DNA from 3 places in the Exiguobacterium sp. RIT452 genome. Region 1 is predicted to be linked to each of the others. Evidence: riboswitches for the same ligand, from Rfam matches in the RefSeq annotation. Region 1 holds a riboswitch; each other region holds the start of a gene.

Region 1 (5,366 bases):
AGCCCAATCAGCGTCGAAAAGAGCAGCGACAATCCGACCATCGTCAAGGTTTGCAGAAAAGCGGTCCAAATATCCGTGTAGTTAACTAGCATCTGCCAGCACCTCCTCGACGTTGACATCCGACTGATCAATGTATTGCAGGGCTCGCGCGATTTCCGCCGTCTCGCCGATCAATTCAACGAGCAAACTGCCGAACGGGATATTTTGCAGTTCCGTGATGCTGCCGTGCAGGATGTTGACATCGACATCAAACCGTTTGGCGACTTGCGACAAGAGCGGTTGCCCGGTGTGTGCCCCAAGGAAATTGATTTTGTAGACGTGATGTCCGGCATCCCGTTGTTCGATCAACCGTTGCACCGACGCCGGAATTTCATCTTGCATGACGGAACGGACAAAGTTTTTCGCCGTCGCCGTCTGCGGATTCGAGAAGACGTCGAACACGGTACCCGATTCAATCAACTTGCCGGCCTCGATGACCGCGACCCGGTCACAAATCTCACGGATGACGCCCATCTCGTGTGTAATCAGTAAAATCGTGATGCCATATTCCGCGTTGATCTGTTTCAGTAACCGCAGGATGTGTTGTGTCGTCTGCGGATCAAGCGCCGATGTCGCTTCGTCACACAACAGAACCGACGGCTGGGTTGCCAGTGCCCGCGCTATTCCGACACGTTGTTTCTGCCCTCCCGATAACTGATCCGGATAATGATCGGCTTTGTCCGCTAAGTCGACGAACGCCAGCAGCTCGGTGACACGCCGGTGGACTTCCTCCTTTTTAATTCCTTTTAGGACGAGTGGTTTTGCGACATTCGCGAAGACCGTATTCGAATCAAGCAAGTTGAAATGTTGGAAGATCATCCCGATGTTTTGTTTCGCTTCCCGCAGTTGTTTTGCCGAAAGTGTCGTCAGTTCTTGCCCGTCGACCGTCACGCTGCCGGATGTCGGACGTTCAAGAAGATTGACACACCGTAATAAAGAACTTTTTCCAGCCCCGCTGAACCCGATCACGCCAAAGATTTCACCTTTTCGGATTTCGAGATCGACACCGTCCAATGCAGCAATCGATTGTTCGTTGGTCTGGTAGATTTTTTTTACATTTTTGAATGTAATCACCACTTTTTCCCCCTTTTAAAAAAAACAAAAAGGTCTCTTCTTTAGAAACAAGAAGAGACCTGGATCCGCACAGAGGCAGAATCCACTCGACTCATCTCTCAGACAATCGTCTGATGGAATTGGCACAGTGCTCATAATGAGTCTGTTGCCGAGGTTTCGTAGGGCCAGTCCCTCCACCTCTCTGGATAAGTGTTGCGGTATGAAATTCATATGTGTGTTGTTGCTGTTCGAACTTATGTCGTAAAACTAATTTTTACATTACAGAAAGATCTTTTAAAGGTCAACCATATTTTCAAAAATAAACCATATGACCCATATCGATTGATTTCCCAGGTTGGGCTTCATCATAGAAGAGTTCCGGTCGCCGGTCAAGGAGCATTTGACAATCCTTTTCTGTCAGTGCTATCATCTTCTCAATGATTAATCCGACAATTCCTATATGTTATATCAAGAGTGGACGAGAGACCTGGCTCTAGGACTCCACGGCAACCTGCGATTGGCAAGGTGCTCCGACCAGCAAAGCAACCGCTTTGGATGATACACACGAGAAACTCGTTTGCCGTCCAAAGCCAAACGGGTTTTTATTTTGAAATGGAGGATGAGATGATGAGTATGAGTTATCCTGTTTTACCGGGCGCCGAAGCCTTTTTCTTGGAACGTGGATCAGTCGGTATTTTGCTGTGTCACGGCTTTAATGCGACGCCACAAAGTGTTCGGGCTGTAGGAGAACGCTTCGCAGAACACGGTTTTTCCGTCTACGCCCCCCGTCTGCATGGTCACGGGACAGATGTACGTGACTTCGAAACGGCGACGGCCGAAGATTGGAAACAGAGTGTCCGCGAGGGCTTTACTCAACTGTCCCGCCAGTGTGAATCGATCTTCATCGTCGGTCAATCGATGGGTGCGACGCTTGCGCTGGCACTCGCTGCCGAAGGTCTGCCGGTCGCAGGGATCATCACAATCAATGCTGCTTTATCCGTCCCCGCTTACGAAGCGTTATCGTTTACGGATTGTCCGGTTTATCTGCCGGAAAGCCCACCCGATATCAAGCAAACCGCTTTTGAAATCATCTATGATGTCGTGCCAGCGGTCGCTGCGTCCGAACTTTTACGCTTGATTCGCGACACCATCCCAACCCTTCCCGCCATTCAAATTCCGACGCTTATTTTATATTCTGCCGAGGATCATGTCGTTCCGCCAACCTGTTCGGATTACCTGCACCGGATGATTGGTTCGACGGATAAACGCAGTTATTGTCTGCTCGATTCCTATCATGTCGCGACACTCGATCATGACCAAGAGACGATTGTCCGCGAAACGGCTTATTTCGTCAAGCAGTACAGTCAGTTGACACGGACCGGTTGATAAAAAAAGCGAACGATTTCAAGCCTTGAGGCCGGAGAATCGTTCGCTTTTTCATATTGTACTCTTAATTCTGCTGTTGTTTTTTCCATTCCTGCAACGGTTGCGGTTTGCCCGGTACTTGATGGCAGTGACGGCAACGTGGTTCATAAGATTCAGAAGCCCCCACCAAAATGATCGGATCATTGTAGTTGGCCGGTTGGCCGTTAATCAAGCGTTGTGTCCGGGAAGCCGGATCGCCACACGATAAACAAATCGCCTGTAATTTCGTCACGAACTCGGCACGTGCCAATAATTCAGGCATCTTTCCAAATGGTTCTGCCCGGAAATCCTGATCGAGCCCCGCACAAATCACGCGTTTGCCATCTTGCGCCAGTGCCTCGATGACCGCGACGATTTCATCGTCAAAAAATTGAACTTCATCAATTGCCACGACCTGTGTCTCTTCTGCTACTGCCGCATAGACGTCCCGGCTCGTTGCCATCGGAATCGCAATGACGGAATTTCCGACGTGCGACACGACATGTTCTTCATGGTAACGGTCGTCAATCGCCGGCTTGAACACTTGCACCGGTAATTTTCCGTACTGTGCCCGTCGAACACGACGGATCAGCTCTTCGGATTTGCCGGAAAACATGCTTCCGCAAATCACTTCGATCCAACCATACTGATTGATCACATGCATCATTGTAAAACACCGTCCTCTAAAATTAGTCACTTTAACGAGTATAGCCCGAATCTAAATTGAGAAAAAGAGTTGACTTCTCAAAATCGAAAACTCCTCAGTATTCCCCTAAATCTTCATCTCCTCATTTCAACTGGTATCTATTTCCTGTACACTAAGGAAGAAGTTTCTTTGAAGGAAGGTGACTCCGATTCATCACATACTACATGAAGTTCTCCATCAATATGGAGCATTCGGTCTCGCCATTCTGTTAGCCGGCGGAATCGTCGGTTTACCGATTCCTGACGAAACGTTACTCGTCATGTCAGGATTTTGGATGCATCACGGTGATTTACCACTGATCGGAACGATTCTGGCGGCGTATGCCGGCAGTTGCATCGGGATGACGATCAGCTATGTGCTGGGTCTGAAACTCGGGATGCCCCTGCTGCATCGAGTGGCTCCGAAGTTACGGATTTCCGAAAAACATATCTTTCAAGCGGAGGCCGGATTTTTACGTTACGGGAAAACGGTTTTGATCATCGGTTACTACATACCCGGACTCCGTCAGCTCTCTGCGTTTTTTGCCGGTGTCTCGAAGATGCCGTTTCGGATCTTCGTCACGTATGCCTATACCGGTGCCTTGATCTGGATCAGTATCTTTTTAGGAGCGGGTTATTTTCTCGGACGTCATTTTTCCTTCAGTCTGCTGTTTCAACACTTTGCGGACAATCCGGATATGCTGCCGTACCTCGTCGGAGCGGCTGGAGCGATCGGTCTGTCGTTTGTGCTTAAAACCTATCTCACCTATCGTGCCCAGTTCAGTTTATACAAAAACAGCCTGCTCCAGTGATGGAGACAGGCTGTTTTTTAATACAGAAGTCGCAATTACTTGCGGCCGTATTTTTTGTTGAAGCGATCGACACGACCGTCTGCAGCGTTGAACTTTTGACGACCAGTGTAGAATGGGTGCGAGTCCGAAGACACATCCACGCGGATGAGTGGGTACTCGTTTCCATCTTCCCAAGTGATTGTCTCGTTCGAAGAACGTGTAGAACCAGTCAAGAATTTGTACTCAGTAGTTGAATCCATAAATACAACTTTGTTGTAGTTTGGGTGAATTCCTTGTTTCATGGTTGTTTTCTCTCCTTCCGCCCTGGTTCATTTGCTGAGCCAGAGTAAGTTACCTTCCTATACTAAACGATTTTTTGATGACCCGCAATACCTATTTTCAAGTCGTTGTGTCTGTTTTCGTCACGCGGGGTTTGACAGGTGCGCGTCGGACGGGCTTCTTCTTTTCTTTGTTCAGTTCCACAAAAAATTCTTCATTGTTTTTTGTGTCACGAATCTTGCGTAAGAAGCTGTCGACAAACTCATTGGACTCGTTCATCGTCCGGCGGATCGTCCACAAGGCATCCAGCTGATCTTGCGGTAACAACAACTCTTCTTTCCGTGTTCCGGATTTCCGGATGTCGATGGCCGGGAAGATCCGGCGTTCGGATAACTTCCGGTCGAGATGGAGCTCCATGTTGCCGGTCCCTTTAAACTCTTCATAGATGACGTCGTCCATCCGTGAGCCGGTCTCGACGAGGGCAGTCGCAAGAATCGTCAGGCTGCCACCGTGTTCGATGTTCCGGGCAGCACCGAAAAAGCGTTTGGGTTTATGGAAGGCGGCCGGATCAATCCCCCCGGACAACGTCCGTCCGCTTTGCGGAACCGTTAAGTTGTAAGCACGTGTCAGACGTGTAATCGAATCCATCAAGATGACCACATCTTTTTTATGCTCGACGAGACGCATCGCCCGTTCCAAAACGAGTTCTGAAATCCGTACGTGGTTATCCGGTGTTTCGTCAAACGTTGAACTGACGACATCGGCTCCCGGGACAGACCGTTCGATATCCGTCACCTCTTCCGGGCGCTCATCGATCAATAGAACGATCAATTCGACATCCGGGTGATTCACTTGAATCGAATTCGCGATTTCTTTTAATAGAGATGTCTTACCCGCTTTAGGCGGTGCGACGATCAGTCCCCGTTGTCCGAAGCCAACCGGTGCAATCATATCCATCACACGAACCGACAGATGGCGTGGTTCTGTTTCGAGTCGCATCAAACGATCCGGATAAATCGGCGTCAATGCCGGGAAAAACAGACGATTCCGGGCCGTATCCGGCGCTTCCCCGTTGACTGCTTCCACACTTAATAAACCTTGGAACCGTTCATTCTC
Region 2 (5,366 bases), on a different contig from region 1:
AGAATAGATTTCCTCGTACGTATCCATCCAAGACGTGAGCGCAATATCATGAATGCGTGCTGCATCAGCAGGAACTGCTTCGCGTATCTCCATACCGAAATCCCCCTTTTCCTTTTACAGACTCATCTTCTTTTACCCTTTTCTAGAAATTTCAGTCGTTTCCCTGCAAAGTTCCGGAGAAACAAAAAAAGTTCAGAAACACCCTTCAAAAGGGAGTTTCTGAACTCAGGATTATGCGAAACGTTTTGCCTGCTCTTCAAGAGCAGCAGCTTTATCCGTTTGCTCCCATGGCAATTCGATGTCTGTACGACCGAAGTGACCATATGCTGCTGTCTGACGGTAAATCGGACGGCGGAGATCAAGCATCTTGATGATGCCTGCAGGACGAAGATCAAAGTTTTCTGCAATCAATTCGACCAGTTGAGCTTCTGGAAGCTTACCTGTTCCAAACGTATCGACAGCGATTGAAACCGGGTGCGCAACACCGATTGCGTAAGCAAGCTGAACTTCCGCTTTTTCCGCAAGACCAGATGCGACAAGGTTTTTCGCGACGTAACGTGCTGCGTAGGCAGCAGAACGGTCTACTTTGGTTGGATCTTTACCAGAGAATGCACCACCGCCGTGGCGTGCGTAACCGCCATACGTATCAACGATGATTTTACGACCTGTTAATCCAGCATCACCTTGTGGTCCACCGATGACGAAACGGCCAGTCGGGTTGATGAAGAATTTTGTTTCAGCGTCAATGTATTCCGTCGGGATGACCGGAGCGATGACGTGTTCTTTCAGATCAGCTTGAATTTGCTCAAGCGTTACTTCTTCTGCATGTTGTGTTGAGATGACGATTGTATCGACGCGAACAGGTTCATTGTTCTCGTTGTATTCAACCGTAACTTGCGTTTTACCATCCGGACGGAGGTAATCGAGTTGTCCTGTCTTGCGGACTTCTGCAAGACGACGGGCAAGTTTGTGTGAAAGTGAAATCGGAAGTGGCATCAGTTCAGGTGTTTCTTTCGTTGCGTAACCGAACATCAGACCTTGGTCTCCTGCTCCGATTGCATCGATTTCTTCATCTGACATGTTTCCTTCGCGTGCTTCAAGCGCCTGGTCGACACCAAGAGCGATGTCTGCTGACTGCTCATCGATCGAAGTCAATACAGCACATGTGTCTGCATCGAAACCGTATTTAGCGCGTGTATAGCCGATTTCGCGAATTGTCTCACGAACAACTTTCGGGATATCCACGTAAGTCGATGTCGTAATTTCTCCTGCAACTAAAACAAGTCCTGTCGTGACAGAAGTTTCTGCCGCAACACGTGCGTTTGGATCCGCTGCAAGAATCGCATCCAAAATTGAATCCGAAATCTGGTCACAGATTTTATCCGGGTGACCTTCAGTTACTGATTCCGACGTAAATAGTCGGCGATTAAGGTTTGTCATGTTTGACCCTCCCAAAAAAGAATTTGACGGTGTACTCATTTCCCCTAGTTGAGTGGGACGGTAAAATGAAAAAAACCTTTCCATGTCCAAAAATGGTCAGGGAAAGGTTGTGCGTTCTTCCTTTACCCTCTTATCGTTCGAAGTGTTTACTTCGCTTCAGGAGAGCACCTTTTCCTATATTAATGATGAAACTAATATAAGACGGTTGCCGGGTTTCTTCGGGCCTTGTTCCCTCCACCTGCTCAGAATAAGAGTATCCGTTACGAATTACATGATATAAACTTGTGCCCACTCTGTCAAGCAACGTTTTAATTTCTAGTCGAAAAATTTTGAAAGAGATGTTAAACTGTTTATGCTGAAAGCGTTTCCAGATAAATAGAAATCAGCGCATGAAAAATGATTGCTCTATCTTTAGTATGTCATATATAATGAATGTGTCATACTAATTGTAGAGCCAAAACCAACGTAGGGGAAAGGTGGGGTCAGGATGCCGATGACGGTCCTGAATATCGAAGAACTACTCAAGAAGGAGCATGTGTTCAAACAACTATCTGTTGCCGAACTAGTCGAACATGCGATTCGCAACAACGAAGGAGTTCTTGCAGAAAATGGTGCTTTGTCTGTAGAAACGGGGAAATTTACAGGTCGTTCACCGAAAGACAAGTTCATCGTCCGTGATCAATCATGTGAGACACATATCGATTGGGGCCATGTGAATCAGCCGATGGAGTCGGACAAATTCGAACAACTGTTACAAAAAGTTCTTCGTTATATGAACGAAGCAGATCAACTCTACTACACAGAGGCAGCTGCTGGTGCCGATACACATTTCACCCTCCCGGTACGCGTCGTGACAGAGTACGCTTGGCATAATCTGTTTGCGAAACAATTATTCTTACGTGAATATCCTACGGTTGCGGCCTTTGAACCATTTACGGTCGTCTACGCACCACATTTCAAAGCCGATCCGCTTGTTGACGGCACTAATTCGGAAACGTTCATCGCCATGTCATTCGAACATCGTATTGTTTTGATCGGCGGAACGGAATATGCGGGAGAAATCAAGAAATCGATTTTCTCGGTCATGAACTATCTGTTGCCGCAACAAGATGTGTTATCGATGCACTGTTCCGCCAACGTCGGACACGAAGGAGACGTCGCCTTATTCTTCGGACTCTCCGGTACTGGTAAGACCACCTTATCGGCAGACGACAGCCGTCAATTGATCGGGGACGATGAGCACGGCTGGTCTCATGACGGTGTCTTTAATATCGAAGGCGGCTGCTATGCGAAGACGGTGAACTTGTCGCGTGAAAAAGAACCACAAATCTTTGATGCGATTCGTTTTGGCACCGTCCTTGAAAATGTTGTCCTCGATGACACCCGGACTCCGGACTACGATGATACGTCGAAAACGGAAAACACTCGCGCGGCTTATCCGATCACAGCAATTGACAACATTGCCATCCCGTCACGTGCCGGTCATCCGAAAACGATCGTTTTCTTGACGGCTGATGCATACGGTGTGTTGCCTCCGATCAGTAAACTGACGAAAGAGCAAGCGATGTATCACTTCTTGTCCGGCTATACGTCGAAACTGGCTGGGACAGAACGCGGTGTCACGGAACCGGAAGCGACGTTCTCGACATGCTTCGGCTCACCGTTCCTGCCGTTGATTCCTGAAAAATATGCGACGATGCTCGGTGAACTGATCGATCGTCACGGCGTGACGGTTTACCTTGTCAACACCGGTTGGACCGGCGGTGCTTACGGAACAGGCAGCCGCATGAAACTGGCCTATACGCGCACGATGGTCAACGCTGCCGTCAACGGTCTGCTTGCCGACATCCCGACAGAAGAACATCCGGTGTTCGGATTGCATATGCCAATCGAAGTACCAGGTGTTCCGAGCGACTTGCTGAATCCTGTTAAAGTTTGGGCGGATCCGGCTGTTTATACAGAACAAGCAACAGCACTCGCCCATAAATTCAAACAAAACTTTACCCGCTTTGTCAGTGCGACCGATGCGATTAAATCAGCCGGTCCTCGTGTTTAAGCCGTCTCCAAAATAAAAAAGTTGAGCCTCTGCTTGAGGGGCTCAACTTTTTTGTCTTCAAACAATCGAATCCGTTTTGTCTTGCAGATGGAGTTCTTTTTGAGCCAACCATTCTTGGCTTTCTTTCAGCAACTCATAGGCACGTCGTTTGGAAATACCAAACCGGTTACTGAGCAGCTCAAACCGTTCGAATTCGCCGCGATCTGCACTGATTGCAAGCAACAGACAATCCCGAAACGGGTGGTCCTCTCCTTGCAAGACATGTTTTAATGCAGGCTCAATCGGCAGTTGGTCGATGATTTCATCGATATCAACCGACAACAGGGCATCAATATGCGAAAGTAATCCGATCATGTAGGCACTTTCTGCTTTTAACGTTTTTGTTTCCGTCGCAAACAGCTCACATAACTTGGCACAGTGTAAAGACGAACGCAATAATTCATCCGACCACTTATACGGACTGGCGAGTTTCATCTCGCGTAAAACAATTAGTGAAATCCAGCTCTTCAGTTGGGAGAAGCCTAACAAAGAGATCGCTTGCCGGACCGAGCTGACTGTATTCCGTAAACCGATTCCGGGAGAATTGATCAATTGGAGGACTTGGACACTGATGTATGGGTTTCTTTCAATCTCATCGATGATCTCATCATAATACTCATCTGTTTCGAGCCATTTCAACATCTTCAGCAAGACCGGTAATTGCGGTGGGACGGCCTTTCCTTTCATCAACATCGGTTTGGCATAAAAATACCCTTGAAACCAGTCGTATCCCATTTCAAGGCTTCGTGTATGATCTTCATGGGTTTCCACCCGCTCCGCCAGAAAACGCATGTGGGGATAATTTCGTTTCAGGATATGCAGAATGGCACTTTGTTCTCGTGGATTGATGGCTTCGATATCGATTTTGATCAAATCAATCAAATCAAATAATTCAGCACCATGATGTCGCAGAAGATCTGTGACAAAATCATCGAGTGCCAGCATGAATCCTGCTTCTTTCCATTTTTTCAGCGTGTGTAACATCGCGCTGTCAATGTGAACGGTCTCCAAGACCTCAATCACAAAACGGGTTGGATCCAAGTGATCGATTAACTCCGACTGCAACAAGTCTCCCGTAAAGTTAATGAACAACCGTTTTCCTTCTGCCACACGGTCTACGCCGAGATGGACAAGCGTGTTGGTCAACACGTCCATCGTCGCTAAGTCGCCGTCAAAAACAGCCGGTGCATCGACTGAACGATAGAGTAATTCAAAAGCATCAATCGAACCGAACCGGTCAACGATTGGTTGTCGTGCAAGTAAGATTTCCATCTCATGTTCCCCTTCTCGATCCGTTAGTCAGGCTAATTTTATATGTTCCAGTATATCAAATATCCATTTATCTTAAAAAATCAGTTTTTTAAAAGATATCAATGTTGCAAATATCTAAAGAAAAAAATCACCCCAATGATACGCATTGAGGTGATGACAACATTAAATTCCGTCACGTCATCATCCAGTTGATGACGTCATCCGTCACTTCGAATTTTTGGCGAATCGGGAATTGATGGGCATATTGATACACTTTTAAATGCGTCTGCTTTGGATAACGGGCGGCGTAATTCGTCGCATGACGCAATCGGACATTTTGATCGTACAAGCCGTGAATCAACAAGACATCGCCTTGCGGCGGAAAATAGAGCGGAGAACGAACTTGATAAGCTTCTTTTTGTTGATCCGGCAACCCACCCGTGAAGCGTCGCAACATCTTCCGCATCGTCTGCTGCTCTTCATACGTCCAGACAAGGTTTGTCACCCCGGCCCAGGAAACGGTCCGGGTGACGGGACGATGATGCGCAAGCAGTAACGCCATCTGTCCACCCCGGGAAAA
Region 3 (5,366 bases), on a different contig from region 1:
GTTCATCCATGAAACACAGCCCGACCATGAACAGTTGTTTGCGCTCGAAGAAACAACACCGTTGTACCAATTGATGAGTCAAATCGATATTTTCATTGATCAAGAAACCCATTACAATCTGGGGCGGGCAATCGTCGGGGAAGAGTTAATCGTCAATGAAGATCATGCGGCGATCGTCGGCATCCTTCCTTTACCGCTCTTAATCATTTCTTCCGAGGTGATGCGGAATTTTGACCGACAGGCGCTTGAAGTGATTTACCGGGAAGCGGGGCGGCAAGGAGAATTTGATACGGTATGGGAGCAGTTCGGTGACTTGCGCGCTTATTTCCGTCAGGCAGAAGAAGCAGAAGAGACGATTCTTGTCTATTATGTATAGCGCGGTAATGACCACGAAAAAAAAGGAATCACGCGTTCTTTCACGCACGTTCCTCAAACGAGACATCGTGTAGAAGCTGCGTGAAGCGAGTGATTCCTGATTAACGAGAAGAGAGGGGTGGCAGATAAATCTGCCACCCCTCTTCATAAAGCAATCGTTCTAAAGCGTCAGCCTATTTTTAAGGGCAGTGCTTAAAAGTCGATTTCATCCGGATCTGGTCCAAGACGGACATCTGTTGCCAAACGATCAATCTTCTCGAGATCGTCCGCATCGAGTTGGAAATCAAAGACATCAAAGTTTTCCGCAATCCGTTCAGGTGTGACCGATTTTGGAAGAGCGACGATGCCGTTATCCAAATGCCAACGCAAGACGACTTGTGAAGGAGATTTACCATGTTTTTCGGCAATTTCCTTAAAGTCATTGATTTCAAGGAATTTCCCTTGCATGAGCGGGCTCCACGCCTCGACTTGGATGCTGTGGTCCTGTAGATATTCATGCAGTTCGTGTTGCGGAAGTTGCGGATGAAGTTCCACCTGATTGATCATTGGTGTCATCAATCCTTCTTCAGCCAGTGTATCGAGGTGATGTTCCTTGAAGTTCGAAACACCAATCGCTTTGATTTTTCCAGCTTCGTAAAGCTCAACCATCGCTTTCCATGCTTCAATGTACCCTTCGACCGGCCAGTGAATCAAATAGAGGTCCAGATAATCGGTCTCTAATCGTTCGAGTGACTCAGCGAAAGCTTCTTTAGTGCGTCCGGCACGAATATCATCGTTCCATACTTTAGACGTTAAGAAGAGATCTTCACGGTTCACGCCGCTTTCTTTGATTCCTTTGGCGACACCACGTTCGTTTTTGTACACGGCAGCCGTATCAATATGACGGTAACCGACACGAATCGCTTCTGCGACGGCAGCCGGTGCTTCCGTCTCTTCGTCGACTTGCCAGACTCCGAATCCGATCTGTGGAATCGTGACACCATTTGAAAGTTTTGCGTATTGCATGTATATACTCCTCCTTCAATGAAACTAGAATATGGAATTGCTCGTTTAGTTTAGCATGAACTCAGAATCACGTCTGTTTAGACGCTCAAAGCAGGAGGTAAGCTGTTAGAGAGCGAACAAAGTGGGTATATCCATACATGAAGTGAGGTGTAAAATCATGGCACGATCCGTTAAAAACGTACCAAAAGGAGTGTGGGCCGGACTGGCGACGCTGTTAGGCGCTCAAGCGACTTTCCTATTCCTTGGCGCCCGTAAAACCGGGCGTAATCCGTGGGTGTGGGGTGGCGCGGGGCTCGTTCAGTTCCCGCTTCCAGCCATCGCGTATTTCATTCTTAACCGGCAAGAACAGAAGAAAAAATAATCAAAAACAAGTCCGGTCGCGTTGCAGGCGGCCGGACTTGTTTGTTTTACGAAATATTTTCTTTGCGGACGGCAGTATTTTTCCGGCGCGGGAATCCGAAAAGAATCGCAAGGGATCCGCACACGAACAATAAGAATGGATAGAACAGATACGGAATCAGCTCCGGAGAAGCCGTTTTCGTCAACTCCGCCGCAATCAGCAACTGGGCGCCGTATGGGATGATTCCTTGAACCCCACACGAGAAGATGTCGAGAATGCTGGCCGACTTCTTCCGGTCGATGTCATACGTATCCGCGATCTCCGCTGCGAGTGGTCCAGCCACAAGAATCGAAATCGTATTGTTTGCCGTCGCGAGGTTTGTCGCTCCGACAAGCGCAGCCATGCTGAACTCTGCGCCGCGGCGTTGCGTGATTTTTCGAGTCAATGTTTCTTTCAGGTAGGCGATACCGCCGTTAAAGGTGATCAGACTGACAAGACCACCCATCAGTAATGTCAAAATCGAAATTTCAGCCATGCCCATTAATCCTTCGGACATCGACAGCACGAATCCACTTAAACCGAAGCTGCCGTCGAGCATACCGATGATTCCTGTCAAGGCGGTTCCGCCGATCAAGACGAGGATGACGTTGACACCGAACAAGGCCAAGACGATGACGGACAGATACGGAATCAGTTTATAAAACTCGAAGGCCTTTGCGTCGACGACATCTCCGGCACCTGAAACGAATGCCAAAATGATGACGGTCAAAATTGCTGCCGGAAGCACAATCAGGAAGTTCGTTCGGAATTTATCACGCATATTGGTTTTTTGCGTGCGGACCGCTGCAATCGTCGTATCGGAGATAAACGACAAGTTGTCCCCGAACATCGCGCCCCCAACGACGGCGGCAGCTGCGATGGCGACATTGACACCGGTCGCTTCGTGAATACCAAGTGCGATCGGGGCAAGTGCCGCAATCGTACCGGTTGAAGTCCCCATCGCCATCGAGATGAAGGCAGCGATGATGAACAATCCGCTCATTAAGAGAGACGGCGGTAAAAATGTCAGCGAAGCGTTGACGGTCGCTTCGATGGCGCCGATCGCATCCGCTGTTCCGGAAAACGCACCGGCGAGTAAGAAAATAAAGACCATGATCATGATGTCCGGATTTCCGGCACCCGTCGCAATCCGTTCAACGGTTTGATTGATACTGCCTTTGGTCGTCACGGCAGCAAAAATCAAGGCAATCAATGCGGCAATCAGAATCGGGAACTTATAAAAGTCGTCATAAAAGATGCCGGCACCGATAAAGAGGACCAAAAAGACAAGTAATGGTAGAAGGGCCCATTTGTTTGGTGTAATCGTCTCGTTCATAAAATCACTCCATTTCTGCATGTACAAAAAAAGACTCCTTCGCAAGAAAGAAGGAGGTCTTTACTGAAAAAGACGCTCTTCTTATCTCTCAAGCCGTAGCTTGCTGGATTTGGCACAGTACGATTCAATCGTCCGCTGCCGAAACATCATTGGGCCAGTCCCTCCGTCTCTCGCGATAAAAAGAAGTCATTTAATTGTCTGAAATACGTTTTCTACCGTAACGTATCTTTTAATGCATGTCAACACTACTTCACTGCAGTGCTTTTTTGAGTGTCGTGACATTTTCATTCATCAAGTCAAAATAAGAAGCGTCTTGTTGTTCTTTTGTGACGGATTCCAAGTTATGAATCGTGATGGCTTCAGCTCCGATTTCTTGTTGGATGACCCGGGCGACTTTTGGGGAAACCGTCTCTTCAAACGCAACATATTTTAAGTCGTGCAGCTTGGCTTCTTTGACGAGGGAAGCCAGTTCTTTTTGCGAAGGCTCGTCAGACGGTGAGATGCCAGCGATCGGCAGTTGAGAAAATCCGTAGCGTTCTGCTAAATACCCATAAGCGGCATGTGTCACGAGCAGTTCTTTTTTGGAGCCGTCAGCAACTGCTTGCTGTAAGTTTTGATCGAGCTCATCTGCCTGCGTATCAAATTCAGCCAGATTTTTTTCGAACGTCGCTTTTTTGTCCGGTACTTCTTTTGCCAACGCCGTCGAAATCGATTGGGCCATCATTTTGGCATTGTTCGGATCAAGCCAGACGTGCGGATCGTACTTGCCATGATCGTGTCCTTCTTCTGCATGCTCATCTTCTGCGTGCTCGTCTTCATGAGCATGTTCTTCGTCGTGTTCGTCTGCCTCTCCATGAACGTGTACCGTGGCGCTCGCTTCAAGCAAATCGATGCCTTTACTTGTCTCGATGAACTGGACATCGTTTCCTTTGAGACTGGCTTTGATTTTTTCTGAGTACGGCTCAAGCGTCGTTCCGGTCAAGAGGAACAGATCACCTTGTGCGATTTCTGTCAGTTGTTTTGAGGTCGGTTCATACGAATGGGGATCGGCACCGGGAGGGACGATCATCTTGACATCGACATCAGCGCCGCCGATTTCTTTGGCAATCGCCGCTGTGGCGAACGTTGATGTATATACGTTGAGTTTTTGGTCGGCGGCATCTTGATTCGAACCTGAATCAGATGATCCGCAGGCAGCGAGGAAAGTGGCGCTCGCGAACGCGACCGTTAAAGCGGGAATTAACTTTTTCATATGTGTAAAACCTCCAAGAAGTATTAAAACGTAATTATTCCGATTTGAACCTTTTCACTATAACGAATCCAAAACAAAGCGTCAAGTACAAGAGCGGGAAGAAGTTCGACTTCTAAAAAAATGGGGTAAAAGACTAATAAGATTAAAAATCGTGAGTATGCCCGGAGGTGATGAGGTGAGACGGGAAACAGCATGGTTGATGGGAGGGGCTGCGCTTTTGACGACGGCTGCTGCCGGTGCGAGCATCTGGAACAATTACGGTGCTCTTTTACGGTGGACGGAACCGGCGCTTCCGCTTGCGGAAACCCAACTGGCTCCAAGGACCGTTTTGTATAAAACGATCGGCGAGAAGGAGCTTAAACTGGATCTGTACTATCCGGTCGGTGAAGGACCGTTTCCGGTGGCCATTTATGCACATGGTGGAGCGTTTGTCAGAGGAAGCCGTGATGATCTCTTTTGTTTTACACCGATCGTGGAACGTTTTTTAGAGCTTGGCATCGCTGTTTGCAGTATCGATTACCGGTTGTTTGAAGACGGCAGTTACTTCCCGGATAATTTGGAAGACGTACGCGACGCCCTTTGTTTTTTAAATCAGGAAGCAGATAATCTGCGGATTGCACGGGGACGAATGGTCCTTTGGGGGGATTCGGCCGGTGCAGCGTTGATGTTGACGACCGCCTTGGCGCCGATGGAGTTCATCGGTGATCAGAAAGCGGAGCAACTCCCGCTGATCAGCGGCGTCATCGCCTTGTATCCACCAACGAACTTCTTATTATTCAAGTTCATCCAGACCTGGATTGCCCACATCAAATTTTATGGAGGAGGACGGGAAGAATGGCGTGCACTCATGACGCGTGTCTCACCCGCAACTCATTTGACCGCCGATTCACCGCCGATCATGCTGTTGCACGGAAAAAAAGATCCGATTGTTCCCTTTACGCAGGCGCTGCATTTCATTGAAAAAGGAGCCGATGTGGGGGCGGATGTCCGGTTGTTTTCGTTTCCAAACGGAACCCATT

What was found. Region 1 has a riboswitch for S-adenosylmethionine ahead of D3D03_RS14630 (alpha/beta hydrolase). Riboswitches for the same ligand answer to the same signal wherever they lie in the genome.
Region 2: another riboswitch for S-adenosylmethionine. It lies ahead of metK (methionine adenosyltransferase); the one in region 1 lies ahead of D3D03_RS14630 (alpha/beta hydrolase).
Region 3: another riboswitch for S-adenosylmethionine. It lies ahead of D3D03_RS10240 (Na+/H+ antiporter NhaC family protein); the one in region 1 lies ahead of D3D03_RS14630 (alpha/beta hydrolase).

What each region holds. Positions count from the first base shown of each region.
Region 1 is NZ_QXJB01000008.1:71,574-76,939, forward strand. It holds gene D3D03_RS14620 (methionine ABC transporter permease) at 1-92, opposite strand, end outside; gene D3D03_RS14625 (methionine ABC transporter ATP-binding protein) at 82-1,113, opposite strand; SAM riboswitch class I at 1,202-1,305, opposite strand; SAM riboswitch class I at 1,555-1,657, shown strand; gene D3D03_RS14630 (alpha/beta hydrolase) at 1,720-2,478, shown strand; gene D3D03_RS14635 (thymidine kinase) at 2,543-3,163, opposite strand; gene D3D03_RS14640 (DedA family protein) at 3,342-3,992, shown strand; gene D3D03_RS14645 (type B 50S ribosomal protein L31) at 4,028-4,273, opposite strand; gene rho (transcription termination factor Rho) at 4,371-5,366, opposite strand, start outside.
Region 2 is NZ_QXJB01000002.1:606,336-611,701, forward strand. It holds gene D3D03_RS08515 (GNAT family N-acetyltransferase) at 1-93, opposite strand, end outside; gene metK (methionine adenosyltransferase) at 232-1,440, opposite strand; SAM riboswitch class I at 1,568-1,694, opposite strand; gene pckA (phosphoenolpyruvate carboxykinase (ATP)) at 1,928-3,496, shown strand; gene D3D03_RS08530 (EAL and HDOD domain-containing protein) at 3,554-4,807, opposite strand; gene D3D03_RS08535 (alpha/beta hydrolase family protein) at 4,980-5,366, opposite strand, start outside.
Region 3 is NZ_QXJB01000003.1:254,486-259,851, forward strand. It holds gene D3D03_RS10225 (hypothetical protein) at 1-376, shown strand, start outside; gene D3D03_RS10230 (aldo/keto reductase) at 568-1,380, opposite strand; gene D3D03_RS10235 (hypothetical protein) at 1,538-1,741, shown strand; gene D3D03_RS10240 (Na+/H+ antiporter NhaC family protein) at 1,788-3,095, opposite strand; SAM riboswitch class I at 3,174-3,277, opposite strand; gene D3D03_RS10245 (metal ABC transporter solute-binding protein, Zn/Mn family) at 3,346-4,347, opposite strand; gene D3D03_RS10250 (alpha/beta hydrolase) at 4,523-5,366, shown strand, end outside.